DNA from 3 places in the Arthrobacter sp. UC242_113 genome. Region 1 is predicted to be linked to each of the others. Evidence: riboswitches for the same ligand, from Rfam matches in the RefSeq annotation. Region 1 holds a riboswitch; each other region holds the start of a gene.
What was found. A riboswitch is a leader RNA that binds a small molecule or an ion and turns the genes downstream of it on or off. The one in region 1 is predicted to bind glycine.
Positions count from the first base shown of each region.

Region 2: linked by a shared signal. The riboswitch ahead of ACHMXB_RS22095 (glycine dehydrogenase (aminomethyl-transferring)) and the one ahead of gcvP (aminomethyl-transferring glycine dehydrogenase) in region 1 are both predicted to bind glycine.
Region 3: linked by a shared signal. The riboswitch ahead of gcvP (aminomethyl-transferring glycine dehydrogenase) and the one ahead of gcvP (aminomethyl-transferring glycine dehydrogenase) in region 1 are both predicted to bind glycine.

Region 1 is NZ_CP171968.1:26,506-36,371, forward strand. Features, by position in the region: gene ACHMXB_RS00115 (MFS transporter) at 1-1,021, opposite strand, end outside; gene ACHMXB_RS00120 (TetR/AcrR family transcriptional regulator) at 1,094-1,633, shown strand; glycine riboswitch at 1,779-1,877, shown strand; gene gcvP (aminomethyl-transferring glycine dehydrogenase) at 2,067-4,925, shown strand; gene gcvT (glycine cleavage system aminomethyltransferase GcvT) at 4,979-6,139, shown strand; gene gcvH (glycine cleavage system protein GcvH) at 6,654-7,037, shown strand; gene glyA (serine hydroxymethyltransferase) at 7,034-8,359, shown strand; gene ACHMXB_RS00145 (L-serine ammonia-lyase) at 8,537-9,866, shown strand, end outside.
Region 2 is NZ_CP171972.1:59,014-68,879, forward strand. Features, by position in the region: gene dapF (diaminopimelate epimerase) at 1-335, opposite strand, end outside; gene lysA (diaminopimelate decarboxylase) at 396-1,838, opposite strand; glycine riboswitch at 2,078-2,176, shown strand; partial or broken gene ACHMXB_RS22095 (glycine dehydrogenase (aminomethyl-transferring)) at 2,324-3,004, shown strand; gene ACHMXB_RS22100 (DUF3846 domain-containing protein) at 3,094-3,444, opposite strand; gene ACHMXB_RS22105 (hypothetical protein) at 3,528-3,959, opposite strand; gene ACHMXB_RS22110 (hypothetical protein) at 4,494-4,799, shown strand; gene ACHMXB_RS22115 (hypothetical protein) at 4,846-5,286, shown strand; gene ACHMXB_RS22120 (hypothetical protein) at 5,323-5,865, shown strand; gene ACHMXB_RS22125 (hypothetical protein) at 6,075-6,407, shown strand; gene ACHMXB_RS22130 (hypothetical protein) at 6,388-6,702, shown strand; gene ACHMXB_RS22135 (hypothetical protein) at 6,689-7,090, shown strand; gene ACHMXB_RS22140 (sigma-70 family RNA polymerase sigma factor) at 7,257-8,033, opposite strand; gene ACHMXB_RS22145 (type III restriction-modification system endonuclease) at 8,423-9,866, opposite strand, start outside.
Region 3 is NZ_CP171968.1:4,039,766-4,049,631, reverse strand. Features, by position in the region: gene cycA (D-serine/D-alanine/glycine transporter) at 1-375, opposite strand, end outside; glycine riboswitch at 520-617, opposite strand; glycine riboswitch at 822-922, shown strand; gene gcvP (aminomethyl-transferring glycine dehydrogenase) at 1,071-3,944, shown strand; gene gcvT (glycine cleavage system aminomethyltransferase GcvT) at 3,955-5,088, shown strand; gene gcvH (glycine cleavage system protein GcvH) at 5,118-5,501, shown strand; gene ACHMXB_RS18410 (L-serine ammonia-lyase) at 5,660-7,057, shown strand; gene lipA (lipoyl synthase) at 7,098-8,117, shown strand; gene ACHMXB_RS18400 (MOSC domain-containing protein) at 8,162-8,734, shown strand; gene ACHMXB_RS18395 (hypothetical protein) at 8,754-8,915, shown strand; gene ACHMXB_RS18390 (DUF6919 domain-containing protein) at 9,367-9,866, shown strand, end outside.

The DNA of each region.
Region 1 (9,866 bases):
GCACCTTCCGGACCAGCGGAACCACCAGCAGTCCCGCCACCACCATGGCGGTCAGGGCGGGCAGCATTGCCGTGCCGGATTCCGACGGCGACATGCCTTCAAGCAGCTGCAGGTGCTGGGCCAAAAACAGGATGAACCCGTTGTAGGAAAACAGCGCCAGGACGTTGGCCGTGATCGCCGTGCTGAACACGCGGTTCTTGAACAGCGACAAGTCCAGCAGCGGGGACGCGAGCGCCCGTTGGCGGCGGACGAACACGAGGCCCATGGCCAGGCCAAAGGCCAGAACGCCGAGGGACTTCACGCCGGGGCCGTGGGTGGCCAGTTCCTTGATGCCGTAGACCACCGGCACCATGGTCAGCATCGACAGTGCAATGCTGGCCCCGTCCACCCGTCCCGGGTTTGGGTCCTTGGACTCAGGAATGAGGAAGCGGCCGAAGACCAGCGGCGGCAGCATGATCGGTACGGCCACGAGCAGGACCGCGCCCCACCAGAAGTGCTCCACCAGCCAGCCACCAAAGATCGGCCCCAGCGCGGCGCCGCCGGAGAATCCGGCGGCCCAGATGGCCACCGCCAGCCTCCGCCTGCCGGGGTCCCGGAAGATGTTGCGGATCAGGGACAGCGTGGACGGCATGAGCATGGCACCAAAGAATCCCATGGCCGCGCGGCCTGCGATGAGCCACTCGGCGGTCGGGGCGAAGGCCGACGCCGCTGAGACCGCCGCAAAACCCGAAATGCCGACGAGCAGCAACCGGCGGCGCCCGATCCTGTCGCCAAGGCTGCCCATGGCCACCAGGAGTCCGGCCAGGACCAGGGCATAGGCATCCACTATCCACAGCAGTTGCACGCCCGACGGGTCCAGGCTGCGGGCGATCGCGGGAAGGGCAAACGTCAGCGCGGTGTTGTCCACGGCCACCAGGAGGACCGGGAACATGAGCAGGGCCAGGGCGAACCAGTCGCGCGCGCCGCCACCGCTGGATGCATGGTTGGCAGAAGTGCGCTCCCGGGAAAGGGCTGAGTTCATGGTCATGAGGTAACTATACCGTCTGGACGGTATAGTTATAAACCTCGCGGTGTACCGGGCATGATGGAAGCCATGCCAAGAAAACCGGTCGCCCGCGGCGCAGTGCTCGATGCGTTTGAATCCCTGCTGATCGAGGTGGGGGAGCGTGCCGCCACCCTTGACGCAGTGGCTGCCCGCGCCGGTGTGTCCAAGGGCGGGCTCCTGTACCACTTTCCGAACAAGGAAGCGCTGATCGGCGTCCTGCTGGACCGGCTGGACGAGTTCGCGGAGGCGGACGCCCAGGCCATGGCCGCGGCTGCCGAGGGTGCAGCCGCCTACTTCATCAAGTCGTCCGTCTGGGCGGACACCCCGCTGGACCGTGCCATCGTGGCCGCGACCAGGCTCGCCGAGGTGGCGCACGAGGAGACCCGGCGTCGGTTCGCCCACATCCAGCAGCGGTGGCTCGACGAGATCGCCCGCGACGTCGGACCTGCCCTCGCCAAGGCAGTCCTGTATATGGGTGACGGGCTCTACTTCAACGCCATGCTGTCGATCGGCCCCGCGGCAACGCCGTCGGAGACCGCGGCCGACGTCGAGAGCCTTCTTGCCGCCCTCGACCGGCTGCGGGGCTAGGTGCGCGCCACCCTGCGGGGGTAGGTGCGGGGTGCTGCCCGCAGCCGGGGGTGGGTCAGCCCACGCCGCCACAGTTTGCAGACGCGATCGCGGCGTAGGAGAATAGCCTCTGTGACAGCTGTCACCGCTCAACTGAATATGCCTTCGATCTGCGGCGGGAGAGTCCTGCAAGTAGGTACAAGCAGGCGCCGTAGGAGCAAAACCTCCCCAGGAATCTCTCAGGCCCATGTACCGCCGCGGCAAGGCAACTCTGGAAAGCAGCAGGCTGCCCGCATTGAATGTTCCGCCACCGCGCGGGCGGTTCAGGGCATGCTGTGCTCACCGACGGTGCAAGCGGAGCTGTGCGTAGGCGCAGCAACGCGGAAACTCTCAGGTCCAATACAGAGCGGGGAGGAACCCGAATCACTGTGGCGTACCCTGCGCCGCCTTAGTTATGGAGTTCCTTTTGACCGTAGATTCAGCCTCCGCCTCCTTTGTCGACCGGCATATTGGTGCCCGCCGGCAGGCCGACGTCGAAGCCATGCTCAAGGCCGTCGGCTACGAGACTGTCGATGCACTGGTTGACACGGCAGTGCCGAAAGACATCCGGCAGGACTCCCCGCTGGAGCTCTCCCCGGCCCTGAGTGAGGTCGAAACCCTCGCCGAACTGCGGAAGCTCGCGGCCAAGAACAAGACCGCCGTCCAGATGATCGGCCAGGGCTACTACGACACCGTCACGCCGCCCGTGATCCGGCGCAACATCCTCGAAGCCCCCGCCTGGTACACCGCGTACACCCCATACCAGCCTGAGATTTCCCAGGGCCGCCTCGAGGCGCTGCTGAACTTCCAGACCATGGTCCAGGACCTGGTGGGCCTGCCGATCGCCAACGCGTCGCTGCTGGATGAAGCAACGGCGGTGGCTGAGGCTGTGCTGCTGATGCGTAGGGCCAACAAGAACAAGGCTGCCCACGACGGCAAGACCGTCCTGGATGCGGACTGCCTGCCGCAGACCATCGCGATCGTCAAGGGCCGCGCCGAGGCGCTCGGCTTCGAGGTTGAGGTTGCGGACCTGTCCCAGGGACTGCCCGATGGCGACATCAACGGCGTCGTGCTCCAGCAGCCCGGTGTCTCCGGCCGGGTCTTCGACCATAGCGGGGTTATCGCCGCCGCAAAGGAACGCGGTGCCCTGGTGACGGTGGCCGCTGACCTGTTGGCCCTCACCCTGATCACGCCTCCGGGCGAGCAGGGCGCGGACATCGCCGTCGGCTCGGCCCAGCGCCTGGGCGTGCCGCTGTTCTACGGCGGACCGCACGCTGCCTACATGGCCGTGCAGAAGGGCCTGGAACGCTCCCTTCCCGGCCGCCTCGTGGGCGTCTCCAAGGACAACGCCGGCGCCCCCGCCTACCGCCTCGCGCTGCAGACCCGCGAGCAGCACATCCGCCGCGAGAAGGCCACGTCCAACATCTGCACCGCGCAGGCGCTGCTGGCCATCGTGTCCTCCTTCTATGCCGTCTACCACGGACCGGAAGGCCTGAAGGCGATCGCCGAAACTGCCCATGGCCACGCCAAGACCCTGGCCGCCTCGCTCAAGGCCGCCGGGCTGGACGTCCTGCACACCAGCTTCTTCGACACGGTGACGGTTTCCGTCCCGGGCAAGGCCGCCGGCATCATCGCCGCCGCCGAAGAGAAGGGCATCAACCTCCGCAGCATCGACGCCGACACCGTCGGCATCTCCACCGATGAAACCACGACGCCGGCCACCGTCGCTGACGTTCTTGCTGTCTTTGGTGCAAAGTCAGTGGGGTCCACGGGCAGCTTCGCCCTGGATGCCGCCGTCGAGCGTTCCTCCGAATACCTGCAGCACCCGGTGTTCAACACGCACCGCTCCGAGACCCAGCTGCTGCGTTACATCCGCAAGCTCTCCGACCGGGACCTGGCGCTGGACCGCACCATGATCCCGCTGGGTTCCTGCACCATGAAGCTGAACGCCACGGCCGAGATGGAAGCCATCTCCTGGCCGGAGTTCGCCTCGATCCACCCGTTCGCGCCGGATTCGCAGACCGAGGGCTGGCGCGAACTGATCGATGGCCTGGAAGCCGACCTCGCCGAGATCACCGGCTACGACCAGGTCTCCATCCAGCCCAACGCCGGCTCGCAGGGTGAGCTTGCCGGGCTGCTGGCGATCCGCGGCTACCACCTGTCCCGCGGCGATGACCAGCGCAACATCTGCCTGATCCCGGCCTCGGCCCACGGCACCAATGCCGCCTCGGCCGTGCTGGCCGGCATGAAGGTCGTCGTCGTGGCCACCGCCGCCGACGGCACCATCGACCACACCGACCTGTACGCCAAGATCGAAGCCAACAAGGACGCCCTGTCCTGCATCATGATCACCTACCCGTCCACGCACGGGGTTTACGACGCCGACGTCCGCGAGGTCTGCGACGCCATCCACGCGGCCGGCGGCCAGGTCTACATCGACGGCGCCAACCTCAACGCCCTCGTCGGGCTCGCGCAGCCGGGCAAGTTCGGCGGCGACGTGTCCCACCTGAACCTGCACAAGACGTTCTGCATCCCGCACGGCGGCGGCGGTCCCGGCGTCGGACCGGTGGCGGCGAAGGCGCACCTGGCACCGTTTATGCCGGGCGATGCGGCCACCTGGACCGAAGGCAACGGCGTTCCGATCTCCGCCTCGCGCTTCGGCTCCGCCGGCGTGCTGCCCATTTCCTGGGCCTACGTGAAGCTCATGGGCGGCAGCGGCCTGACCGAAGCCACCAAGTCCGCGTTGCTCGCCGCGAACTACGTTGCAGCCAGCCTCAACGACTTCTTCCCCGTGCTCTACACGGGCGAAGGCGGCCTGGTGGCACACGAGTGCATCCTTGACCTGCGCGAACTCACGGCCAAGACCGGTGTTACCGCCGAGGACGTGGCCAAGCGCCTGATCGACTACGGCTTCCACGCGCCCACACTCGCCTTCCCCGTGGCCGGCACGCTGATGGTGGAACCCACCGAGTCCGAGGATCTGGGCGAGATCGACCGGTTTATCAAGGCCATGATCGCCATCCGGGCCGAGATCGACCAGGTGGCCAACGGCGACTTCACCGTGGAGAACAGCCCGCTGCGCAACGCACCGCACACCGCGGCCGCTGCCATCAGCTCCGACTGGGACCGCGCCTACCCGCGCGAGCAGGCCGTCTTCCCCGTGCACACGCTCAAGCAGGACAAGTACTTCCCGCCGGTAGGCCGTATCGACGGTGCAGCAGGCGACCGAAACCTGGTCTGCTCCTGCCCTCCGATCGAAGCCTTCGAGAACTAGATTTCGTCCGGTGGTTGAGCTTGTCGAAACCGCCACCCGCAAAGGATTCCTCAATGACTGAGAACTACACTGCCCTTTACGAGGAGCACAAGAAGCTGGGCGCCTCGTTCACCGACTTCGGCGGCTGGCAGATGCCGCTCAAGTATGGCTCCGAACTGGCCGAGCACCGCGCCGTCCGCAACTCAGCCGGCATCTTCGACCTCTCCCACATGGGCGAAGTCTGGGTGACCGGCCCGGACGCGGCCGCGTTCCTCGACTACGCCCTGGCCGGCAAGATCTCCGCCATGGCCGTCGGCAAGGCCAAGTACTCCCTGATCTGCAATGAGGACGGCGGCATCATCGACGACCTCATCGTGTACCGCCGCCCGTTGGCGACTGAGGGCGCAGGAAACAGCACCGACAGGTTCCTGGTGGTCCCGAACGCCGGTAACGCCAAGGTGGTGGCCGAGGTTCTGGTGCAGCGGGCAGCGAACTTCGATGTCGCCGTCGAGGACGCCTCGGCCGAGACATCGCTGATCGCCGTGCAGGGCCCCAAGGCCGAGGGGATCCTCCTGCGCCTGGTTCCGGCAGCCCAGCACGAGCTGGTGACGGGGCTGAAGTACTATGCCGCCGTCGAGGTTTCCTTCCTGGTGGGCGGCGCCGAGCGCAGCCTGCTGCTGGCCCGCACCGGGTACACCGGTGAGGACGGCTTCGAGATTTTCGTGGAGAACGACGACGCTGCCGCCCTTTGGCAGTCCATCGTCGCCATTGCGGACGAGGGGGAGCTGACGCCGTCCGGCCTCGCCTCCCGCGATTCGCTCCGCCTCGAGGCCGGCATGCCGCTGTACGGCAACGAACTCTCGCTCGACGGTGACCCGTTCGCCGCCGGACTGGGCCCCGTCGTGGCGCTGTCCAAGGAAAGCGACTTCGTGGGCAAGGCCGCGCTGGCAGCCAAGAAGGAAGCCGGTGCCGGTTCCACCACCGGCCGCAAGCTCGTGGGCCTCAAGGGCCTGGGCCGCCGCGCCGGCCGCGGGCACTACCCGGTCCTCAAGGACGGCAACGTCGTCGGCGAAGTCACCTCCGGCCAGCCCAGCCCCACGCTCGGCTACCCGGTCGCGATGGCTTATGTCGACGTCGCCTACGCCGAACCCGGCACGGCACTGGACATCGACCTGCGCGGGAAAGCGGAGCCGTTCGAAGTCGTCGCACTGCCTTTCTACAAGCGCTCCAAGTAGTCCAAGCGCTGGTTGAGCCTGTCGAAACCGGCGGCCCGTCCCCGGCCCGTCGGGGCTGACATCCTCCGCGTGCTCGGTCGCGTAGACGCCCGCTAAGCGGACGTGACGCTCCCTTAGACGCACGCTTCCGGATATCAGCCCCGAGGGGGCGTGTCAGGTCACCTTTGATGCTGGGCAGGACAGAACCGTCGCCGGGGTGAGCGCCTTCGAAAGCCAAAGGTGCTGGGGGAGGGCCGCTGACCGCTGGGTGAGCCTGTCGAAACCGGACGAGTGGGCCTGATTGTGCAAGCTCGATCATTGGGGGTTGAGCTTGCCGAACCTCGAGGCCCAGAAGTCGCCAGGACCCCGCTTTATCTTTCACTGCCGTTGGTTCCGTTCCCGGAACTGACGGCCGGGAACGGCGGGTGAGTGGATTCCGGAAGCGTGCGTCAAAGCGAGGAACGAGCAGCACGCGGAGGAATTCGGTCACCCGCCTCCCAACCCGACCACAGAAGTAACGAGATTAAGGAACACAATGGCAAAAGTTGCCGCTGAACTGCAGTACTCCGACGAGCACGAGTGGGTTCTCCGCGAAGACGGGAACCTGGTCTCGATCGGCATTTCCGCCGTGGCCACAGACGCCCTCGGCGACATTGTTTACGTGGACCTGCCCGAGGTCGGCTCGGTTGTGACCGCGGGGGAGACCTGCGGCGAGGTGGAGTCCACCAAGTCGGTCTCTGACCTGTACTCCCCGGTGACGGGCGAGGTCACGGAGATCAACCCGGTCGTCGTCGAGGATCCGGCCCTGATCAACAGCGATCCGTACGGTGCAGGTTGGCTTTTCAAGGTGGCCGCCGACTCGGAGGGGCCGCTGCTGTCGGCCGAAGAGTACGCTTCCAAGAACGGCGGCGAGCTGTGAGCGCCGCAGGAGCAGCTACGGCTGCCTTCGAGCAGGTAGTGTCCCCGAGCCTGAACGCGGACCTCGCGGAGCTGGACCCGGAGATCGCGGCAAAGATCGACGACGAGCTCGGCCGCCAGCGCGAGGGCCTGGAGATGATCGCCTCGGAGAACCACACCGCCGCGGCAGTGATGCAGGCGCAGGGTTCGGTGCTGACCAACAAGTACGCCGAGGGCTACCCGGGCAAGCGCTACTACGGCGGCTGCGAGCACGTAGACGTGATCGAACAGCTCGCCATCGACCGGGTCAAGTCGCTGTTCGGTGCAGAGTACGCGAACGTGCAGCCGCACTCCGGCGCTCAGGCCAACGCCTCGGTGATGCACGCCCTGATCAAGCCCGGCGACACCATCATGGGCCTGAACCTGGCCCACGGCGGGCACCTGACCCACGGCATGCGGATCAACTTCTCCGGCCGCCTCTACAACGTGATTCCGTACCAGGTCCGCGAAGAGGACCACCGGATCGACATGGCCGAGGTGGAGCGCCTGGCCCAGGAACACAAGCCGCAGCTGATCGTTGCCGGCTGGTCCGCCTACGCGCGCCAGCTCGACTTCGCGGAGTTCCGCCGGATTGCCGACTCCGTGGGCGCCTACCTGATGGTGGACATGGCGCACTTCGCCGGGCTCGTCGCGGCCGGCCTGCACCCGTCCCCTGTCCCGCACGCGCACGTCACCACGTCCACCACGCACAAGACCCTCGCCGGTCCGCGCGGCGGCATCATCCTGAGCAACGACGCCGACGTCGCCAAGAAGATCAACTCGGCGGTGTTCCCTGGCCAGCAGGGCGGTCCGCTGGAGCACGTAATCGCGGGCAAGGCCGTGGCCTTCAAGATCGCTGCGTCCCAGGAGTTCAAAGAACGCCAGGAGCGCGTGCTCGCCGGGGCCCGGATCCTCGCCGAGCGCCTGGTCCAGCCGGACGTCACCGCCAAGGGCATCTCCGTGGTGTCCGGCGGCACGGACGTGCACCTGGTCCTGGTGGACCTGCGAAACTGCGAGCTCGACGGACAGCAGGCTGAAGACCGCCTCGCCGCGATCGACATCACGGTGAACCGCAACGCCGTGCCGTTCGATCCGCGTCCGCCGATGGTCACCTCCGGCCTGCGAATCGGCACCCCGGCGCTGGCCACCCGCGGCTTCGGTGAAGCAGCCTTCGCCGAGGTGGCGGACATCATCGCCGAGGCACTGACCGCCGACGCCGGCACGGACCTGTCCGGCCTGCGCACGCGGGTCGAGGCCCTGGCCGCAGCCCACCCGCTCTACCCGTCAGTGGCACCCCTGAGCTGACCCCTTCGGGCGCCCGGGTCCGACCGTCGGAGGGGGCCGGGTATCCGGCAGCATGCTCCCCACCGTCCCCCTAGCCTCGCAAGCTCGGCCAGGGAACCCGGACGGTGTGGGCCCAAGCACGCGGAGGAACCCGCCCAGGGGCCGCCACCCCGACCACATGTCTAGTTAGGATTGATTATGGCCGTTGGAGTCTTTGATCTCTTTTCCATTGGGATCGGGCCCTCGAGTTCCCACACTGTGGGGCCGATGCGTGCCGCTGCCGTTTTTTCCGGGGAGCTCAAAGCCTCCGGGAAGCTGGAGCGCGTGGCGTCGCTGCGGGTGGACCTGTACGGTTCGCTTGCCGCCACCGGGCACGGGCACGGCACCATGACGGCGATCCTGCTGGGCCTGGAGGGGTACCACCCTGAGCTGATACTTCCCGATGAGGTCGAGGAACGGCTGGCGTCAATTGCGGAGTCCGGAACCCTGCAGCTCGCCGGGTCCGTGCCGCTGCCGTACGGGGTCAAGGACATGGTGCTTCGGCCGCTGACTGTGCTGCCCCGGCACACCAACGGCATGACCTTCACCGTCTCGGACGCCGAGGGCGGGATCCTGCACAGCGCCACCTTCTTCTCGGTGGGCGGCGGGTTCATTGTCCGCGAGGGCGAGGAGGATGCGGCGCAGCAGGAGCTGGATGAGTCCAAGAAGGAACTGCCGCTGCCGTTCCGGACTGCCGCCGAGCTGCTGGGCCGCTGCCACTCCAAGGGCCTGTCCATTGGCGACGTCATGCTGGTCAACGAGCGCGCGTCCCGGTCCGAGGAGGACATTCGCGCGGGCCTGCTCCACATTTATTCGGTGATGGAGGGTTGCGTGGAGGTCAGCCTGAAGCGCGAGGGTCTGCTGCCCGGGGGACTGAAGGTCCGCCGTCGTGCTCCTGACTGGCACGAACGCCTCCTGAAGGAGGACAAGGACCGGGACCCCAAGTATTGGCAGGAATGGGTGAACCTGATCGCCCTGGCGGTCAACGAGGAGAACGCGTCAGGCGGGCGCGTGGTCACCGCCCCGACGAACGGCGCAGCAGGGATCATCCCAGCCGTGCTCTACTACGCGCTGCACTTCGCTCCCGGGATGGACCAGGCGACCCAGGAAGACCGCGACGACGTCGTGGTGAAGTTCCTGCTGACGGCCGGTGCCATCGGGGTGCTGTACAAGGAACAGGCGTCCATCTCCGGCGCGGAGGTGGGCTGCCAGGGCGAGGTGGGATCGGCGTCGTCGATGGCCGCCGCCGGGCTCGCCGAGGTGATGGGCGGCACGCCCGCGCAGGTGGAGAACGCCGCGGAAATCGCGATGGAGCACAACCTGGGCCTGACGTGCGATCCGATCGGCGGGCTGGTTCAGGTGCCGTGCATCGAGCGGAACGCGATCGCCGCTGCGAAGGCCATTAACGCGGCCAAGATGGCGTTGTGGGGCGACGGCTCGCACCGGGTCTCGCTGGATGAGGTCATCGTTACCATGCGCGAGACCGGCA
Region 2 (9,866 bases), on a different replicon from region 1:
AAGTGAACAAACACGCGGACGCCGTTACCGCACATCTCGGCGATTGTGCCGTCGGCATTGCGGTAGTCCATGAACCATTCGGCCTGCGGCGCGAAGGTCAGGACCTCCCTCCCTTCGGGAAGGCGCTCCGAACGGACTGCGCGGATCAGGCCGTCTGCTCCGATGCCCTTGTGCCGGTCACAGATCTGGGAGGTCATGGTCGAGCTGATCTCCAGATTGCCGTCCGGGTCTGCTATCAGGACGAAGTCGTTGCCGGTGCCGTGACCTTTCCAGTAGGGCACCCCCTGGAGAGGAGTGGATGTCAGAGCTTCAGATTCGGTCAAAGAGTCTGTCATATCAGGATTCGCCCTTTCGGACCAGCTGGGTAATGGGGACGACAACGGCGTGGTGTGGGATCAGCATGAGACATCACGGAGAAAAAGGTCCTCCTCGGTTTCACCGCGGACGATGAGACGCGCCTCGCCCCGGGAAACAGCGACGACAGGCGGCCGCGGGGTGTAGTTGTAGTTACTTCCCAGGACCCAGCAGTACGCGCCGGTTGCCGGCACTGCAAGGAGGTCCCCAGGCTCAACGTCGGAGGGCAGATAGGTGTCTTTGACGACGATGTCGCCGCTCTCACAATGCCTGCCCACGACCCGTGACAGGGCCAATGGCGCCTCTGAACTGCGGGAGGCAAGGGCCGCCGAGTAGTCCGCACCGTACAGTACGGGCCGCGGGTTATCACTCATGCCGCCGTCCACGGATACGTAGCGGCGCTCGAACACATCCGTGCCGTGCTCCACATGGATAGTCTTCAGGGTGCCGACCTTGTAAAGAGTGAAAGTTGAACTGCCCACAATGGCCCGACCCGGCTCGATCGAGATGCGCGGCACATCAATGCCGAGACGCTGACAGGCTTCACCTACGACCGCCGCCATCGCCGTTGCCAAATGCTTCGGCTCCTGGGGATGGTCAACTTCTGTATAGGCGATGCCGTACCCGCCGCCAAGGTCCAGTTCTTTTAGGGACACCCCATGACGGTCACGGATCGAAGCAATGAAGCCGAGGAGCTTCTCCGCGGCCAAGGCAAAGCCGTCAGGCGAAAAGATCTGTGAACCGATGTGGCAGTGGAGACCGAGGAGTTCGAGACTGGGGTGTGCCAACGCTGCATCGACTGCTTGTTCAGCAGCGGATGGATTGCCGTTGACGGAGGCCATGGAGAGACCGAACTTCTGGTCCTCGTGGGCGGTAGCAATGAATTCGTGCGTTTTGGCATGAACGCCTGGGGTAAGCCGCAACAGAATCGGAGCCGTGAGACCACGGCCACGCGCAATTTCTGCCACGCGTTCCAGCTCTTGAAGGCTGTCCACAACGATCCTGCCAATGCCCATATCGAGCGCGCGGTTGATCTCATTGTCCGACTTATTGTTGCCGTGAAGACCCAGCTTCACGCCATCGATACCAGCCCGTGCTGCCAACGCGAGTTCCCCTCCGGAACACGTATCCAGGCGCAGTCCTTCCTCCGCTACCCACTTGGCTACCTCGGTGCACAGGAAAGACTTGCCCGCATAGTAGACATCCACTCCGCCACACAGGGGTGCAAAGGCTTCATTAAAGGCATCACGGAAGGCCCGTGCGCGGCTGCGGAAGTGGTCCTCGGAGATGATATAGGCGGGTGTCCCGAACCGTTGAGCCAGCTCAGAGACAGGCAGTCCGGCGATAGTGATTTCACCCGCCTCGGATCGAGACACTCCCTCGGCCCAGATCACCGGATTGAGCTCGTTCGGCTCAGTGGGGACCGTAAGCCACTCAGGGGCGATTGGAGACTTTAACTGTTGGGTTTTCTCTGTCGTCGACATAACTCGATTGAGGCCTCGTTCTGGTTTTTACCGCTGGACGTCTTTGGAAGCGGCCAGGGGACCGTGGGGATTCGTGTGAGTGTCAGTACAACAGGGCAGGCGAACGCGATCAATGAGCATAGGTGAAAGGGATTATGTACAAGGTACAGAAGAGCTTAAGGTGCCTCTCTTTCAGGTTGCAGACCAACATCTGACTCATCTACGGTGTGAAGCGAATCACCTACATCTCAATAGCCTTTCGAGCCGTGGCGGGAGAGTTCTCCCCGTCATCACCGGGCAGCGCCGTAGGAGCAAATCCTCCCCAGGAATCTCTCAGGCCCAAGCACCGCCGCGGCGAGGCAACTCTGGAAAGCAGCCGGGCAAGCCTGGCTCACCGACGGTGCAAGCGGACTACCACTTCCGCGGAATCTCTCAGGTCCAATACAGAGCGGGGAGGAACCCAACCATGCCGCGCCACCCGTGGCCGGCCAGACCTGGAGTTCCTCATGACGATCGCATCCCATTCATCATCCTTTGCTGACCGCCATATCGGCGCGCGTCGCCAGGCCGATGTGAACAGCATGCTCAAAGCCATTGGCTACGACAGCGTTGATGGCCTGGTGGACGTTGCTGTTCCTGATGCGATCCGCCAGTCCAAGCCGCTTGCGCTCAGAGATGCACTGAGCGAGGTTGAGGTGCTTGCAGAACTGCGCCGCCTTGCAGCCAAGAACAAGACCGCCGTTCAGATGATCGGGCAGGGCTACTACGACACCGTTACGCCGCCGGTGATCCGCCGCAACATCCTGGAGGCCCCGGCCTGGTACACCGCCTACACGCCGTACCAGCCGGAGATTTCCCAGGGTCGGCTCGAGGCGCTGCTGAACTTCCAGACCATGGTCCAGGACCTGACCGCGCTGCCTATCGCCAACGCCTCACTGCTCGATGAAGCAACGGCTGTCGCTGAAGCCGTCCTCATGATGCGCCGCGCCAACAAGAACAAGGACGCTCGCGACGGCAAAACTGTCCTGGACGCCGATGTCCTTCCCCAGACCATCGCCGTCGTCAAGGGCCGCGCCGAGGCGCTCGGCTTCGAGGTTGAGGTCGCCGACCTGTCCAAGGGCCTGCCCGACGGCACCATCAACGGCATCGTGCTCCAGCAGCCCGGCGTCTCCGGCCGCGTTTTCAATCAGGGACCGCCCCCGCAGACTGGCCCATCCAACGGAGATGGGCACCCACTTACTCATTTGAGCATTTGAGTAAGCGGGTGCCCGGCCTGTTAGGCGGCTTCCTGTTCCAACCCGAAGAGCTGCTGCGCGAGGTCGATCAGGTGCTGGGGCACATTGCCTTCATCCCCGTCGCGGGTCTCTCCCAGGAACACGACGTTCCCGCAGAAGACGTCTGACAGCATCCGGGTTTTTTCGAGGACCAGCATCGCGGTACGGCGGTTCGGGGGAAGGTTGAGGATTTTGCCTTCCTCGTTCAGGTAGAAGTGCCAGTCATCGCCACTCACGGCTTCGATGTTCCCGGCCACGAGGGTTTGCAGGGTCTCCAACCCGGCGTCGATGGTTTCCACGCGGGCCGGTTCATTCAGGTCGGCGGGGATGATCAGGGCGGTGCAGATGCTCATGAGGGTTTGTCCTCTCTCAGATGATATGTCTTGGGGTGGTGCGGTGCCCCGCCGCTCTCGGCGGGGCACCGGCTCGGATAGGGTTAGGCCGCGTCCGTGAGGGTGCAGGGCATCCGGTAGCGGCTGGGCATTTCGGCGGCGGCTTCGGGCAGGTCGTCGGGGCCTTGGGCCTGTCCGTTCTTCCAGTGGAAGAACGCCTGCTCACTGATCGCGGTCCAGAATCTGCCTTTTGTCCTGAACCAGTAAGTGCGGACGTCGCCCTCGCAATAGGTGGCCATGCCGAACAGGTTGCCGATCTCGTCCGCGGTGCGGATCCCGGCGACCATGACGTAAGGCCACTGGCCCAGGTCCCAGCCGTCGCAGCCCCAGCTGGGGATCACGGCCCAGCCGTGTTCTGCGATGACGTCCATCCAGTCGTACCCGTCGTTCATGTGGTAGTCGATGAGCACGGGTACGTCGTGGACCGTTTCGCCAGTGTCAGCGGTGGTCACGGTCCTCTTAGTGACTGCGTTCATGGTGGTGCTCCTTTTTGCCGAAAGGGTTGGTGGGTGGGGCGGCCAATGGTGACCGGCCAGCTCCCCTTCTCCCCCGTTGTTTTGGCTGCTGGCGAAGCTTGCGGAGCTGTGGCCGACGGAGGCCTGTCTACCCGTGAGGGCAAGGTGCGGGAAATTCCCGGAGGAAATCAGCGACGAAGGAGCGCCGCAGGGAAATTCCCGGACCGCAGGCCCCGACGAAGGAGGGGCTCGACAGGCCGGAGCGGACACGTACAATCCGTCAGGACAGCAGCCAAAACGTCGTAGACAAGACAGGGCCAGGGGGTGAAGGAGCTCTGCGACGGCGCCACCTGGCCCCAACAGCCGGCCGCGCCAGCGGACGCCCACATGGGTGCGAGCCCTGCGAGCATGCACCATCACTTATCCGTGTGGCATGCTCGAAGGCGTAAGCAGCAGGATGTTTACCCCAGGGCAGAGGGCCGCATGCGGCACCGGTTGCGGTCCCTCTGCTTTGCCCTGGGGGGTCATTGGAGTGTTGATGCGAAGGGAAAGCGTATGGGTCTGTCGAGCTGGTTCGCCCGGCTGCGCAAGCCGGCAACGGGTGCTGGTTGCCCCGCCCTCGCAGCGGCGATTGAGCCGAAGGAACAGGAGCCGTCGACTCCTGAGCAGGTGGCAGACCTGAAAGCGGCGTGGGCTGAGCTCGCCGAAGCGGCGAAAGAGTCATCTGCCACGGGCTTTCATGCCTGCTCCCGGGGCGGCAAGCCCTGGCAGGAAGATCCGGCAGCTATTCGGAGCATGGCGGCCCTGCTGCGCCGCGTCAGCGCAGAGGACGCTGCCACGGAGGGCCCTCGGGCCAAGTAAGGCCAGACGGACCTTCATGCCGGCGTTTCTCCTTTAGGCTGGGCCCATGGCCGAGTCCCTTCCGCCGGCACTGCACCCACCGGTCGCGGTTGCCATGGCGAAGCTCGTCAAGACCTTCCCTGGCCCGAACGCACTGCCCGGCGGCCTATGGGCCGAACCCAAATGGGACGGTTTCCGGGCGGCCGCGTTTATTGACGCTGATCAGGTGACGCTGTGGTCCAGGCAGCGCAAAAACCTCACGAAAATCCTGCCGGATCTGGCCGAAGCTCTCGCAGAGCAGGTACCTCCCGGGGTGGTCCTGGACGGTGAGGCCGTCATCTGGAATGGGGACCGGCTGGATTTCGAGGCGCTGCAGCAGCGCATGATCGCCTCCAGGGCCGCTTTGCCGGGCCTGGTCAATGAGCTGCCGGCTTCGTTCGTGGCCTTCGATGTCCTGGCCGTCGCCGGGCAGGACATCCGGGACGTGCCGTTCGCGGGGCGCCGGTAGCTGCTCGAGGAACTGGGCCGGGACTGGACTGCGCCGTTGAACCTCTCCCCCACGACCGGGGACATGGAACTGGCGAAGACTTGGCTGCGGGATCTGCCCGCTACGGGAATCGAGGGTCTCGTATTCAAGGGCGGAGCCCAGCCGTACGAGGCCACCAGGGCGTGGTTGAAGCTAAAACACAAAGACGTCCTGGATGTCGTCTGCGCTGCCGTGATCGGGTCCTTGACCCAACCGCAGGCCATCATCGCCGGCCTGCCGGTGGGCGGCGAGCTGAAGATTGTCGGCCGGTCCACGGTTCTCTCCACGAAAGTCGGACGTGAACTGGGCCAGTACCTCCATGCTGCCGGTCCAGGACACCCCTGGCCTGAAGAGATCAGCGAGTCCTCCCTGAACAGATTCAGCAGGGACAAAGGCCCCGTGCGGCTAACGCTGATCGAACCGGTCGTGGTCGAGGTCTCGGCCGACGTCGCCTGGTCCGGCACGTCCTTCCGTCACCCGGTCACCTATAGGCGCCCACGGCCGGAGCTGGAACCTTCCGAGGTCAGGCCTCCCCCTGAACTGAACGACAGGCACCGCTGACGACGGCGCCGTAGCGGGTTATTCCCAGTGTGGACAGCTTTGAGGTGTGCGGAGGGCTCCACCTGCCCACAATGGGCATAACCCGCTTCAGTTTTTGGGGGTGCCGGTTTTTTGTCGTACCCCGACCTCATAGTTGATGGAAGCGGCACGAGTGGATGCCGCTAAAATTTTCCGGTGTCGTTCGAACATATATTCTAGTAACCGTGGTAATGGGTCCCGAGCAGGCCAAGGCGCTGCACGCGCGGTACGCGAGGCGTGCGCAGCCGATCGGGCTCACCTTGGAGGAACTTGATTTCAAGAACTTTCCGGTCCACAACGTATTTCCGGGGATCCCGGTCAGGGCCTGGCTGCGGTTCCCGAACTGTGCCGAGCTCGTTGAGGGCGAGGTGTTCGCCTGGACGGCGAAGGCCGTTGAGGTCAGATGGCAGGACGGGCCCCTGGCTTATCGCACCTGGGTATGGGCGTCGGCGGTCACCCGCCGCGGCGGGGCAAGCAACAGGAATTTAGGAGAGCGCGTAAAACGTGACAGCAACAGCCAATGAAACATCCCTGAATGTCGCGGTCGACGTGCGGTTCAACCCCACCGGCCGGCCCCTCGCCGTCCGGCATGACGGGCGCTTGTGGGTAATTACCGAAGAACCAGTGCACTGGTTCGAGCGGGACTCCTGGTGGCAGACCCGCACCACCGCGCCAGTTGGTATCGGGAACATCGTTGACATCGAGTTCTGGCGGGTGCAGGTCAAGCTCTCCTCCAACTCGGCACTGCGTACGTTCCTGCTGCGCCGTGACCCCGCCTCCACGCAATGGCTGCTGGACGGCATTGATGATGCCAGCTGAGCTATACCGCTCCCCCATTCCGCAGCAGCTCTGGGACGCGGTCCGTGACGAGTTCGGCCTGCCCGCGGTGGGCCAGGTCCGGGAACGGCTCGGAGCCGCCTCCCCGAACCCGGAACCGGCGTTTCGCCAACTCGTTCGCGTCTTTATCGACGAGGGCACGTTCTGCCCTGGATTCCAGTTCCAGCCGGACCTGTCGCTAAACCCAGTTGTCGTGCGCCTGTTCCGGCGCGCGATAGAGCTCCGGATCCCGCACAACTACTTCGCACTGTGGATGATGACCTCTTGCCCTGCTCTGGGTGGGGCACGTCCAGTGGACCGGCGCGAAGAAAAGCACGGCCCAACGCTGCTGGCAGCGTTGGAAAGCACCCTGGCCCGGGCCGTTGCCTAAACTATGGACGTGAAAGTAACCCTGACCGTAGAAGCCGCTAACGGCCAGCTCAGCTACGTCGAAGCCGAAGGCGCGACGTAAGAGGCAGCCAAGACAGCAGCTCAAGCCCAGATCTCCGAAGGTTTGGTCCCGCCCAGCAACCGGGTGGCGGCCCCGGCTCCCCTGATCAGCGCTGGTCCGCGGTGGCCGTGTTCAGAGCTACTGACTCGTCGTCAAGCAGCCGGAGCTGAAGCCACACTAGGATCCGGGACAGCCGCCGAGACATCTGCATCTGCGAGATGCCGAACCGTTTGCCGAGTTCCACCTGGGTCTCCTCGCGGAAGTAGCGCCGGTACAGCATCTCCCGATCGTCAGGGTCCAGTTCCTGGATTGCCTCGTGCAGGCACACGAGTTCTTCGAGGTGCTCTATCGGCTGGTCCGGAGAGACCAGCCCCTCGCCCCTGGTTGGCCCACCCCAGGGATCCGGGCTGTCCAGCGAGTCGGGATGCATGCTGCTGCCGGCTGCCTGCGCTTCGCGGACCTCGGCCGGTGTGACGCCTAGTTCCGTGGCCAATTCCTGCGCCGAGGGTACACGGCCCAGCGACTGGGCCAGATCAGGGGCAGTGCGCAGGAGCTGCGTCCGGACGTCCTGGATGCGGCGTGGCGGCCGGACGGTCCAGCACCGGTCCCGCAAGAAGCGCTTGAGTTCGCCGCTGATAGTGGGCGCCGCGTAGGCAGGAAAGCTTTCGCCCTTCTCCTCATCGAAACCGCATGCGGCCTTGATGAGCCCCAGATAGGCCACCTGGACCAGGTCTGAGCGCTCCCGTCCGCGGGCGGCGAACCGCGAGGCTAGGGATTCGGCCAGATCCAGGTGATTGAGCACCAGTTGGTTCTGGAATGCATCGTGCAGCCGCCCCGTCCCGGGCGCCGGTTTGGATGACAAAGAGGGCGTGGTTTCCGGCATTGTCGTGCGTTCCTTCGATCGGGATCTCAAGAAAGCCTGCGGCAAGACTTAGAAGAAGCGAATCATAAGCGCCCTTATTACACAACGGGTACCGACGCTAGGCTTACACAACGGGTACCGGCGCTAGGCCGACGGAGCAGCCAAGCCGCAGGACGGCTACTGTGAGGAACCGGTGCTCTATCCGGTTCCTCACACCTGTCTGGCTAGCGGAGGCAGTGCTAGGCCGTCACCGGAGCTACTTGAGGAGCCGAACCAGAAGGAACGCGTAGACGGCTGGCAGAATGTATTTCTCCGCTTGAATGTCGTGATCCCCGCCGCGGACAGTCTCTGACTGATCCCATACGGCGACTGATTGGTCGGAGCACATTCGTGTGTGGTCATGTTTCAGGTCATAAGCCGGCATACTCCTGGTCCTTCAAACCATTTGCGGCCCCAGCTGCTACGAGCTGCATAAGCTGGCTGTAGTCGGTCACAACGTCGTATGTGACGTTCTCATGGTGCTTGGCGTTCAGCTCCATGAAGAACTTGCGGGCGCATTCGATCTTGGCTTCCTCAATTCGGCGAAGCTGCATCGAGGACAGCGAGCCCTTGGTCTCAGCAACGAAGTAGACATGTTTGACGGCGCCTTCTTTGAAAGCGATGGCCCAATCTGGGTTGTACTCGCCAACTGGAGTTGGGATGAAGAAGCCCCGGGGCAGCTTGGCGTAGACGACAACCTCGTTGCTGGTGTCAAGGTCGTTGACGAAGGCACGTTCGCCCTTCGAGTCGGTGATCACGTAGTCGTAGATGTGCTTTTTCAGTTTCTCCCCAGCCTTGGCAAAGTCTTGCTTCGTCTGGTTGGCGGTGAAGATCGCGGTGTCGTGTCGATCGGAGAGCGTGTCGTACGTTAGATGTTGAACGATCACGGTGGCCTTCTGCTCATTGATCAGCCGCGCGGCTTCGGTGATGAAGTGCTCGGGGTTCTGCCGGTACTTCGCAAAGGTTGCCGGCATCACCGCTGAAAGGACGGCGGCCGCTGTCCGGCGGGTGAGCTGGGTCTTTTCTGTGATTTCACCGAGCAGGTCGTAATGGACCTGTGAGGCCGCCGAGATCGTCTCTGTATGTGTATTCGTCGAGCTAACAGTGAACCCGGCCCCGGCCGCCATGGCGTCAGCGTCAAGTTCAGCGTTCTGCTCGCCGGACTGCACGACGTACTGCATCGCAGTGACATTCAGATGGGCATCGAGCGCCGCGACGCATTTCGCGACAAGTTCGGCCGAATCAAATTCGACTTGGTAGACCGCTTTGTGGTTGATGCGGTTCCAGAGCTCCTTGAACTCCTTCTTGGCGAAGTTCTCCTCGTTTAGGGGAATCCGCTTGGGTTTGCGCCCATCATCTGGCTGAGGGACGCCTACAAAGAGCGCATCTACGAGCGGCCAGAGCTGATCAATGACCGGCTTGAGCACGTCCGAGTTCGGCTCAGCGAGAGTGCCAGCGTCTCGGGCGGCCTTGTAAGCGTCGGAGATGGTGTCGTCATCGTCAATGTAGTCGTTCTTCACGAGGTACTTATACAGCGCATTCGCTAGCGCTTCCTGGACGATGCTCTCCCCCGATTCAGTGACGAACGTCTTGCCCGCGAAGTACTTGACGCTGGCCTTCCGGGGACGGGAGGCCAATGATTGGCCGATCTCTTTCTGTAGTCCCGCCACGAAGTCGGTGTAGGACTCGTCAGTTACCACGGTCAGCTCGTTGATGTCGTGAACGGTGGTGGGGTTGTCCATCCGCTCGCCATGCTGGTCCACAGCTAACCGCAGACCACGGCCGATCTCCTGGCGGCGCGAGACGGTGTTGTCG
Region 3 (9,866 bases), 620 kb from region 1:
CCCGGCGATGGCGATGACGTCCGCGATCCCGGTAATCACCCAGCAGAACCAGTAGGTCCACCCGGTGAAGAACCCCGCCCAAGGCCCCAGCAGGTCGGCGGCGAAATCGCTGAAGGACTTGTAGTTCAGGTTGCTCAGCAGCAGCTCGCCCATGGCCCGCATGACGAAAAAGAGCATGAAGCCGATGATCATGTACACGAAGATCACGGACGGCCCGGCCGCGGAAATGGTCTTGCCGGAGCCCATGAACAGGCCCGTGCCAATGGCGCCGCCGATGGCGATCAGCTGGATGTGCCGGTTGCTCAGCTGCCGCTCCAGGCGGGGAGCCTCACCGGCTGGGGAACTGGGTGTCGAGGCAGGGGGATGAATCGTCATAAGGAACTCCATCGTTCGGTGGTCAATAGCCACACTGATTCGGTTCCTCCCCGCTCTGTCTTGGACCTGAGAGATTCCGCGGACATGGTCTTCCGCTTGCACCGTCGGTGAGACAGGACGCGCCTGCCTGCTTTCCAGAGTTGCCTCGCCGCGGCGGTACGTGGGCCTGAGAGTTTCCTGGGGAGGGTTTGCTCCTACGGCGCCTGCTGAACGTACCGGCAGGGCTCTCCCGCCGCAGATCGTAAGCTTTTTCAATTATGTAGAGAAAAATCTCGCGTGGTGACGGCGGGCGTCTTCCGGCGTGGGCCGGTCAGCGCAGCCCCGCTGGCCACCGGATCAGTGTGGTCTCCGTCACGAAGAAATGTCAAACGGGGACCTCCGATTTGGCCTCGACGCGAATCTCCTGTAACTTGTGAGCCGAATCACCCCACATCTTCATAGCCTTTCGAACCGTGGCGGGAGAGTCCTCCCAGTCATTCACCGGGCAGGCGCCGTAGGAGCAAATCCTCCCCAGGAATCTCTCAGGCCCCCGTACCGCCGCGGCTAGGCAACTCTGGAAAGCAGTTCGGGTAACCGGGCTCACCGACGGTGCAAGCGGAGAACCAACTCCGCGGAATCTCTCAGGTCCAATACAGAGCGGGGAGGAACCCAAACCATGCCGTGCCACACGTGGCCGGCCAAACCTGGAGTTCCTCATGACGATTCAATCTCTTCCTTCAACGTTTGCCGACCGGCATATCGGCGCCCGGCGCCAGGCCGACATCGACACCATGCTCAAGAACGTCGGCTATGACACCGTCGATGGCCTCGTGGATACCGCCGTTCCGGCGTCCATCCGCCAGGAGAACCCCCTGCGGCTCACAGCTGCCCTGAGCGAAGTTGAGGTCCTGGCCGAGCTTCGCCGCCTGGCCGCCAAGAACAAGACCGCCGTGCAGATGATCGGCCAGGGCTACTACGACACTGTCACCCCGCCCGTGATCCGGCGCAATGTCCTCGAAGCCCCCGCCTGGTACACCGCGTACACCCCGTACCAGCCTGAGATCTCGCAGGGCCGGCTGGAGGCGCTGCTGAACTTCCAGACCATGGTCCAGGACCTGACCGCACTGCCGGTCGCCAACGCCTCCCTGCTGGATGAGGCGACGGCGGTGGCCGAGGCTGTGCTGCTGATGCGCCGGGCCAACAAGAAGAACGACGGCAAGACGGTCCTGGACGCCGACTGCCTCCCCCAGACCATCGCCGTCGTGCTTGGCCGCGCCGAAGCCCTCGGCTTCGAGGTCGAGGTGGCGGACCTTTCCCAGGGACTGCCCGACGGCGACATCAACGGCATCGTCCTCCAGCAGCCCGGCGTTTCGGGCCGGGTCTGGGACCAGACCGGCGTCATCGCCGCCGCCAAGGAGCGCGGCGCGCTGGTGACCGTGGCCGCTGACCTGCTGGCCCTGACCCTGATCACGCCTCCGGGTGAGCAGGGCGCCGACATCGCCGTCGGAACCGCCCAGCGCCTCGGGGTCCCGCTGTTCTTCGGCGGCCCGCACGCGGCGTACATGGCAGTGCGCACCGGCATGGAGCGCACGCTCCCCGGCCGCATCGTCGGCGTTTCCAAGGACAACGCCGGCGCCCCCGCCTACCGCCTGGCGCTGCAGACCCGTGAGCAGCACATCCGCCGGGAGAAGGCCACGTCCAACATCTGCACCGCGCAGGCGCTGCTGGCCATCGTCTCCTCCTTCTACGCCGTCTACCACGGCCCCGACGGCCTGAAGGCAATCGCCGAGACGGTCCACAACAACGCCCGCGTCCTCGCCACCGCACTCAAGACGGCGGGCCGCGAACTGGTCAGCGACTCCTTCTTCGACACCCTCACCGTGCGCGTGCCCGGCAAGGCCCACAAGGTCATCACGGCAGCAGAGGCCCGCGGGATCAACCTGCGCCTCATCGACGCGGACACCGTTGGCGTCTCCATTGATGAGACGACGACGGCGGAGGTGCTGTCCGCGGTGGCCGTCGCCTTTGGCGCCGGTCCTGTGGGGGACGCTGCGGGCTTTGAACTGCCCGAGGCCGTGCTGCGCACGTCCGGCTACCTGCAGCACCCGGTGTTCAACACCCACCGCTCGGAAACCCAGCTGCTGCGTTACATCCGCAAGCTCTCCGACCGCGACCTGGCGCTGGACCGCACCATGATCCCGCTGGGTTCCTGCACCATGAAGCTGAACGCCACCGCCGAGATGGAAGCCATCTCCTGGCCGGAGTTCGCCTCGATCCACCCGTTCGCCCCGGACTCCCAGACCGAGGGCTGGCGCGAACTGATCGATGGCCTGGAAGCCGACCTCGCCGAGATCACCGGCTACGACCAGGTGTCCATCCAGCCGAACGCCGGTTCCCAGGGTGAGCTCGCCGGGCTGCTGGCGATCCGCGGCTACCACCTGTCCCGCGGCGATAACCAGCGCGACATCTGCCTGATCCCGGCCTCGGCGCATGGCACCAATGCCGCCTCGGCCGTGCTGGCCGGCATGAAGGTCGTCGTCGTGGCCACCGCCGCCGACGGCGCCATCGACCACGCCGACCTGTACGCCAAGATCGAGGCGCACAAGGACGTTCTCTCGGCGATCATGATCACCTACCCGTCCACCCATGGGGTGTACGACGCCGACGTCCGTGAGGTCTGCGACGCGGTGCACGCGGCCGGTGGCCAGGTCTACGTGGACGGTGCTAACCTCAACGCGCTCGTTGGCCTGGCCCAGCCGGGCAAGTTCGGCGGCGACGTGTCGCACCTGAACCTGCACAAGACCTTCTGCATCCCGCACGGCGGCGGCGGACCCGGCGTCGGACCGGTGGCGGCGAAGGCGCACCTGGCACCGTTCATGCCGGGCGATGCCAACAACGCGTCGATCGAGGGTGGCGTAGCGGGGCACGGCGTCGCCATTTCCGCCTCGCGGTTCGGCTCGGCGGGCGTGCTGCCCATCTCGTGGGCGTATGTGAAGCTCATGGGCGGCGACGGCCTGACCGAGGCCACCAAGTCCGCGCTACTGGCGGCGAACTATGTCGCGTCGCGGCTGAATGAGTTCTTCCCGGTCCTCTACACCGGTGAAGGCGGGCTGGTGGCGCACGAGTGCATCCTTGACCTGCGAGAACTCACGGCCCGGACCGGCGTCACCGCCGAGGATGTGGCCAAGCGCCTGATCGACTACGGCTTCCACGCCCCCACCCTGTCATTCCCGGTCGCGGGCACCCTGATGGTGGAGCCCACCGAGTCCGAGGACCTGGCCGAGATCGACCGGTTCATCGATGCGATGATCAGCATCCACGCCGAGATTGAACAGGTCGCCAACGGCGACTTCACCGTGGAGAACTCCCCGCTGCGCAACGCACCCCACACGGCAGCCGCCGTGGTCAGTTCCAACTGGGACCGTTCCTACCCCCGCGAGCAGGCCGCCTTCCCCGTGGCGTCTCTCAGGCAGGACAAGTACTTCCCGCACGTAGGCCGCATTGACGGCGCAGCAGGCGACCGGAACCTGGTCTGCTCCTGCCCTCCCCTCGAAGCGTTCGAGGACAACACAGCAGCCTTCGAAAACTAAGGATTCCGCAATGACCGAGAACTACACTGCCCTCTACGACCAGCACAAAAAGGCCGGCGCCTCCTTCACCGATTTCGGTGGCTGGCAGATGCCGCTCAAGTACACCTCCGAGCTTGCCGAGCACCACGCCGTGCGCAACGCGGCCGGTCTGTTCGATCTCTCCCACATGGGGGAAGTCTGGGTGACCGGCCCGGATGCTGGCGCCTTCCTGGACTATGCCCTGGCCGGCAAGCTGTCCGCGATCGCCGTCGGCAAGGCCAAGTACTCACTGATCTGCGACGCCGACGGCGGCATCATCGACGACCTGATCTCGTACCGCCGTGGCGAGGAGAAGTACCTCGTGGTTCCCAACGCGGGCAATGCAACGAAGGTGGCCAACGCCCTCGCCGAGCGTGCCGCGAAGTTCGACGTCGACGTCGAGGACGTCTCGGCAGAGACCTCGCTGATCGCCGTGCAGGGGCCCAACGCGGAGGCCATCCTGCTCCAGCTGGTCCCGGCAGAACAGCACTCCCTGGTGACCGAGCTGAAGTATTACGCGGCCGTTGAGGTGGGGATTGCCGTCGACGGCGCTGTCCACACGCTGCTGCTGGCGCGCACCGGCTACACCGGAGAAGACGGCTTCGAAATCTACGTGCCCAACGACGACGCTGCCGGGTTGTGGGAGGCGCTTCTGGACGCGGGCGCCGCGCACGGGCTGATTCCGGCGGGCCTGGCCTGCCGTGACTCGCTGCGGCTGGAGGCCGGCATGCCGCTCTACGGCAACGAGCTGTCGCTCCGCGTCAATGCCTACGCGGCGGGACTGGGCCCGGTGGTGTCGCTGGCCAAGGAAAGCGACTTCGTGGGCAGGGAGGCCCTGGCGGCGATCAAGGCAGCCGGCGTCGGTTCAACCATGGGACAGAAGCTGGTGGGCCTCAAGGGCCTGGGCCGGCGCGCCGCCCGCGGCCACTACCCGGTCCTCAAGGACGGCACGCTGGTCGGCGAGGTCACCTCCGGCCAGCCCTCCCCCACCCTCGGCTACCCGGTGGCGATGGCGTACGTCGACGTCGAGTATTCCGAAGTCGGCACGGTCCTGGACGTCGACCTGCGCGGCAAGGCCGAGCGGTTCGAAGTGGTGGCACTGCCCTTCTACAAGCGCTCCAAGTAACCAGCACCTAGATCTCGAAGGAAAATCACATGAGCAAAGTTGTTTCTGAACTGAAGTACTCGGCTGAGCACGAATGGGTTGCTGCTGACGGGGCCGGGCCTGTTGGGATAGGGATTTCCGCCGTCGCGGCGGATGCCCTGGGCGACATCGTGTACGTGGACCTGCCCGAGGTCGGCTCCACCGTCACGGCCGGAGAGACCTGCGGCGAGGTGGAATCCACCAAGTCCGTCTCCGACCTGTACGCACCGGTCACGGGTGAAGTAACCGAGATCAACGACGGCGTCGTCGCCGATCCGGCCCTGATCAACAGCGACCCCTACGGTGCCGGCTGGCTGTTCAAGGTGGCCGTCACCGAAGAAGGCCCGCTGATGTCTGCCGAAGAATACGCAACCGCAAACGGCGGCGAACTCTAGCCTCCCCCGGTTAGTCCCCCCCGGGGTTGGAGTTTTTGTCCAGATATCGCGAGTTCGAGGCCCTTTTGCGGCCATTATCTGGACAAAAACTCCATCCCTAAGCACCTCAAACCCTCCCCAGCCCGAACCGACCACAACTATCCAGTTAGGAACCGACCATGGCTGTTGGCGTTTTTGACCTCTTCTCGATCGGCATTGGCCCTTCGTCGTCGCACACCGTTGGACCCATGCGGGCTGCGGCGGTGTTTGCGGAGGAGCTGATATCCTCCGGCGTACTCGGGCAGGTGGCCTCCCTGCGGGTGGACCTGTATGGCTCGCTTGCGGCAACGGGGCACGGGCACGGAACCATGACGGCGATCCTGCTGGGCCTGGAGGGGTACCACCCGGAGCTGATCCTTCCCGATGAGGTCGAGGAACGGCTGGCGGCCATCGCGGAGACCGGGACGTTGCAGCTGGCGGGGTCGGTTCCGCTGCCGTACGGGGTCGAAGACATGGTGCTGCGGCCGCTGACTGTGCTGCCCCGGCACACCAACGGCATGACCTTTACCGTCTCGGACGCCGAGGGCGGGATCCTGCACACCGCGACGTTCTTCTCGGTGGGCGGCGGGTTCATTGTCCGCGAGGGCGAGGAGGATGCGGCGCAGCAGGAGCTGGACGAGTCCAAGAAGGAACTGCCGCTGCCGTTCCGCACCGCGGCAGAGCTGCTCGAGCACTGCCAGAACACGTCGTTGAGCATCAGCGATGTGATGCGGGTCAATGAGGAAGACAGCCGCACCGAAGACGAAATCCGCGAGGGTCTGCTGCACATCTATTCGGTGATGGAGGGTTGCGTGGAGGTCAGCCTGAAGCGCGAGGGGCTGCTGCCCGGGGGACTGAAGGTCCGCCGTCGTGCTCCTGACTGGCACGAACGCCTCCTGAAGGAAGACAAGGACCGGGACCCGAAGTACTGGCAGGAGTGGGTGAACCTGATCGCCTTGGCGGTCAATGAGGAGAACGCGTCCGGCGGGCGGGTGGTCACCGCCCCGACTAACGGGGCCGCCGGCATCATCCCCGCTGTCCTCTACTATGCGCTGCACTTCGCTCCCGGGATGGATCAGGCGACCCAGGAAGACCGCGACGACGTCGTGGTCCGTTTCCTGCTCGCCGCCGGCGCCGTCGGGGTGCTGTACAAGGAACAGGCTTCCATCTCCGGCGCGGAGGTGGGCTGCCAGGGTGAGGTGGGATCGGCGTCGTCGATGGCCGCCGCTGGGCTGGCCGAAGTCATGGGTGGAACGCCCGCGCAGGTGGAGAACGCCGCCGAAATAGCGATGGAGCACAACCTGGGCCTGACGTGCGATCCGATCGGCGGGCTGGTCCAGGTGCCGTGCATCGAACGCAACGCGATCGCGGCCGCGAAGGCCATCAACGCAGCCAAAATGGCGCTTTGGGGCGACGGCTCGCACCGGGTCTCGCTGGACGAAGTCATCGTCACCATGCGCGAGACCGGCAAGGACATGAGCTCCAAATACAAGGAAACCGCGATGGGCGGCCTCGCCGTCAACGTCGTGGCCTGCTGATTTAGCACTCCTGCAGATTTAGTACTAGGGAAAGAGAACAATGACACTGGCACCAGAAGGCCGGAAAATGCTGCGGATCGAGCAGCGCAATGCGGCCACCCCGGTGGAACGCAAACCGGACTGGATCAAGGCCAAGGTCCAGATGGGCCCGGAATTCGTCCAGCTCAAGAACCTGGTCAAGAAGGAAGGCCTGCACACCGTCTGCGAAGAGGCCGGCTGCCCCAACATCTTCGAATGCTGGGAAGACAAGGAAGCCACCTTCCTGATCGGCGGCTCCGAATGCACCCGCCGCTGCGACTTCTGCCAGATCGACACCGGCAAACCCTCCCCCGTGGACAGGTTTGAACCCACCAAGGTGGCCCGCTCCGTCCAGGCCATGCAGTTGCGCTACGCCACCGTCACCGGCGTCGCCCGGGACGACCTCGAGGACGAAGGCGTCTGGCTCTACGCCGAAACGGTCCGCAAGATCCACGAACTCAACCCCGGCACCGGCGTCGAACTCCTCATCCCGGACTTCTCCGGCAAACCCGAGCACATCGCCGCGATCTGCGACTCCAAACCCGAGGTCTTCGCGCACAACGTCGAAACCGTGCCCCGGATCTTCAAGCGCATCCGGCCAGCGTTCCGCTACGAACGCTCCCTGGACGTCATCACCCAGGGCCGGAACCTGGGCATGGTCACCAAATCCAACCTCATCCTGGGCATGGGCGAAACCCGCGAGGAAATCTCCGAGGCCCTCCGCGACCTCCACCAGGCAGGCTGCGACCTGATCACCATCACCCAGTACCTGCGCCCCTCCGAACGCCACCTCCCCGTGGACCGCTGGGTCAAGCCGCAGGAATTCGTGGACCTCCAGCACGAAGCCGAGGAGATCGGCTTCCTCGGCGTCATGTCCGGACCCCTGGTCCGCTCCTCCTACCGCGCCGGCAGGCTCTGGGCCACCGCCATGCGCAAAAAAGGCCGCGACATCCCCGCCGAACTAGCCCACATCGCCGACGGCATCCAGGACTCCGGAACCACCCGCCAGGAAGCCAGCACCCTGCTCGCGAGGCCGGCCTGAGCCCTGTCCGGACCGGAGTCCTGACCGAGGTATAGCGTTATTGCATGACGGCAACCTACCGGTACGACGTGGACGTCCTGCACCTGCTCGTTTCGCCGGCGCACGCCTACTTTGGCCGCGCCCGCGACGGCGCGGCAGACGTGCCGACGGCGGATGCCGACCGGGTGGAGATCGTGGCGGGCAAGGGCATCGTCGGGGACAGGTTCTTCGGCAAGGCCGCGCACATGGACGCCGCGGTCACGCTGTTCGCCGTCGAGGTCCTCGAGGCCATGGCTGCGGAGCTGGACGCCGGCCCCTTCGACCCGCTCCTGACCCGGCGAAACGTGATCCTCCGGGGCGCACACCTCGCTCCACTGCTGGGTCAGGACTTCGCGCTGGAATCCCAGGGCGACGTGGTGCGGTTCAAGGGCGGGCGGCCGGCCCACCCCTGCGCGTGGATGGACCGCATGCTCGCGCCCGGCGCGCATGCCGCCATGCGCGGGCGCGGGGGCATGCGCTGCCGGGCGCTTTCCGACGGCGTGCTGCACCGCGGGCCCGCGGTGCTGGTCAGCCCGGTGCTGCTTGAGCCCGAACAGACGGGCGTTCCGAGCGTGATGCGGCCGAGCCGGCTGCCGTAGCGCCACAGCTGGCGACCTCTTGATTTTGTTGGAGAGCAGCGCACTGGACGGCAAGGTGTACGTGGACATCACCAATCCGGTGGACACGTCCACCTACGAAGGCCTCAGCGTTCCCGACGGCAGCTCCGCGGCCGAAGAGCTCCAGGAATCCACCGGGGCCAAGGTGGTGAAGGCCTTTTAACACCAACTTCGCCAAAACCCTCGTCGCTGGTGACGTTGCCGGCCAGCAGTACGACGTCCTCATCGCGGGCGATGACGAGGACGCAGTGCGCGCCGTGGCTGAATTCGCCACGGCAGGCGGCCTCCGGCCGATCGTCGTCGGCCCGCAGCTCCGCGCCCGGCAGCTCGAGCAGGCCGGATTCCCTACACATACTGCTCTCAGCCAACGACCAGTTGCCGGAGTTCCAGTGGAACTCCGCGCTCAAAGGTGGTTCCGGCCAGCTAGAAACCCATCGATTGCTCCGTAACTGCCGTTTTCGGGCCGGATAAGGGCAGTTACGGAGCGATCGATTCCCGAAGCACGGTCAAAGCGCGGGGAAACCCGAAGATACACGGCGTAACCGCGATTCATACGGCGTTCGAAGGCGTCACTCGGCCTGCCCATCAGCCCCGTAGCGCGCCTAGCATCGAGTATGAGCGATCAATTCACCACCGAACGTGACAGCTACGGCAGGCTTTTGGCAGACCGCGAAGTATGGCGGCAGGCGGGTACTCTGGCCGCCGCCGGAGAGCTGACCGCGCGGTGGCTTGAGGGCACCAGCGAATACCAGCCCGGAACCCTCGCCCCGCGCTTCGATGACGAGACCCTGCCCATTGCCGGCCAGCTGGCTGAGCTCAACCGCAGCGGACTGTTCACGAAGGAATCCCAGCCCGGTCTCGGCCCCGAGGCCGGGCATGCCCAGCGCGAGTACGTCACCGGCTTCTGCTCCGCAGAGTCGGCGGCCCTGCTGCTGCAGCTGTCCGCCGAGACGGAACTCATCGCCATCGTCCATGCCCCGGGGGAGGTCAGCCAGGCCTCCGTTCCGGTCACGCTGCACGACGGCGAAGTGGTCACTGTTTTGGGAAGCAGCGAGAATCCGGTCGAATCGGAGCAGATCCAGGACTGGGCGCGTGAGAGCAACGAAACCCTCGC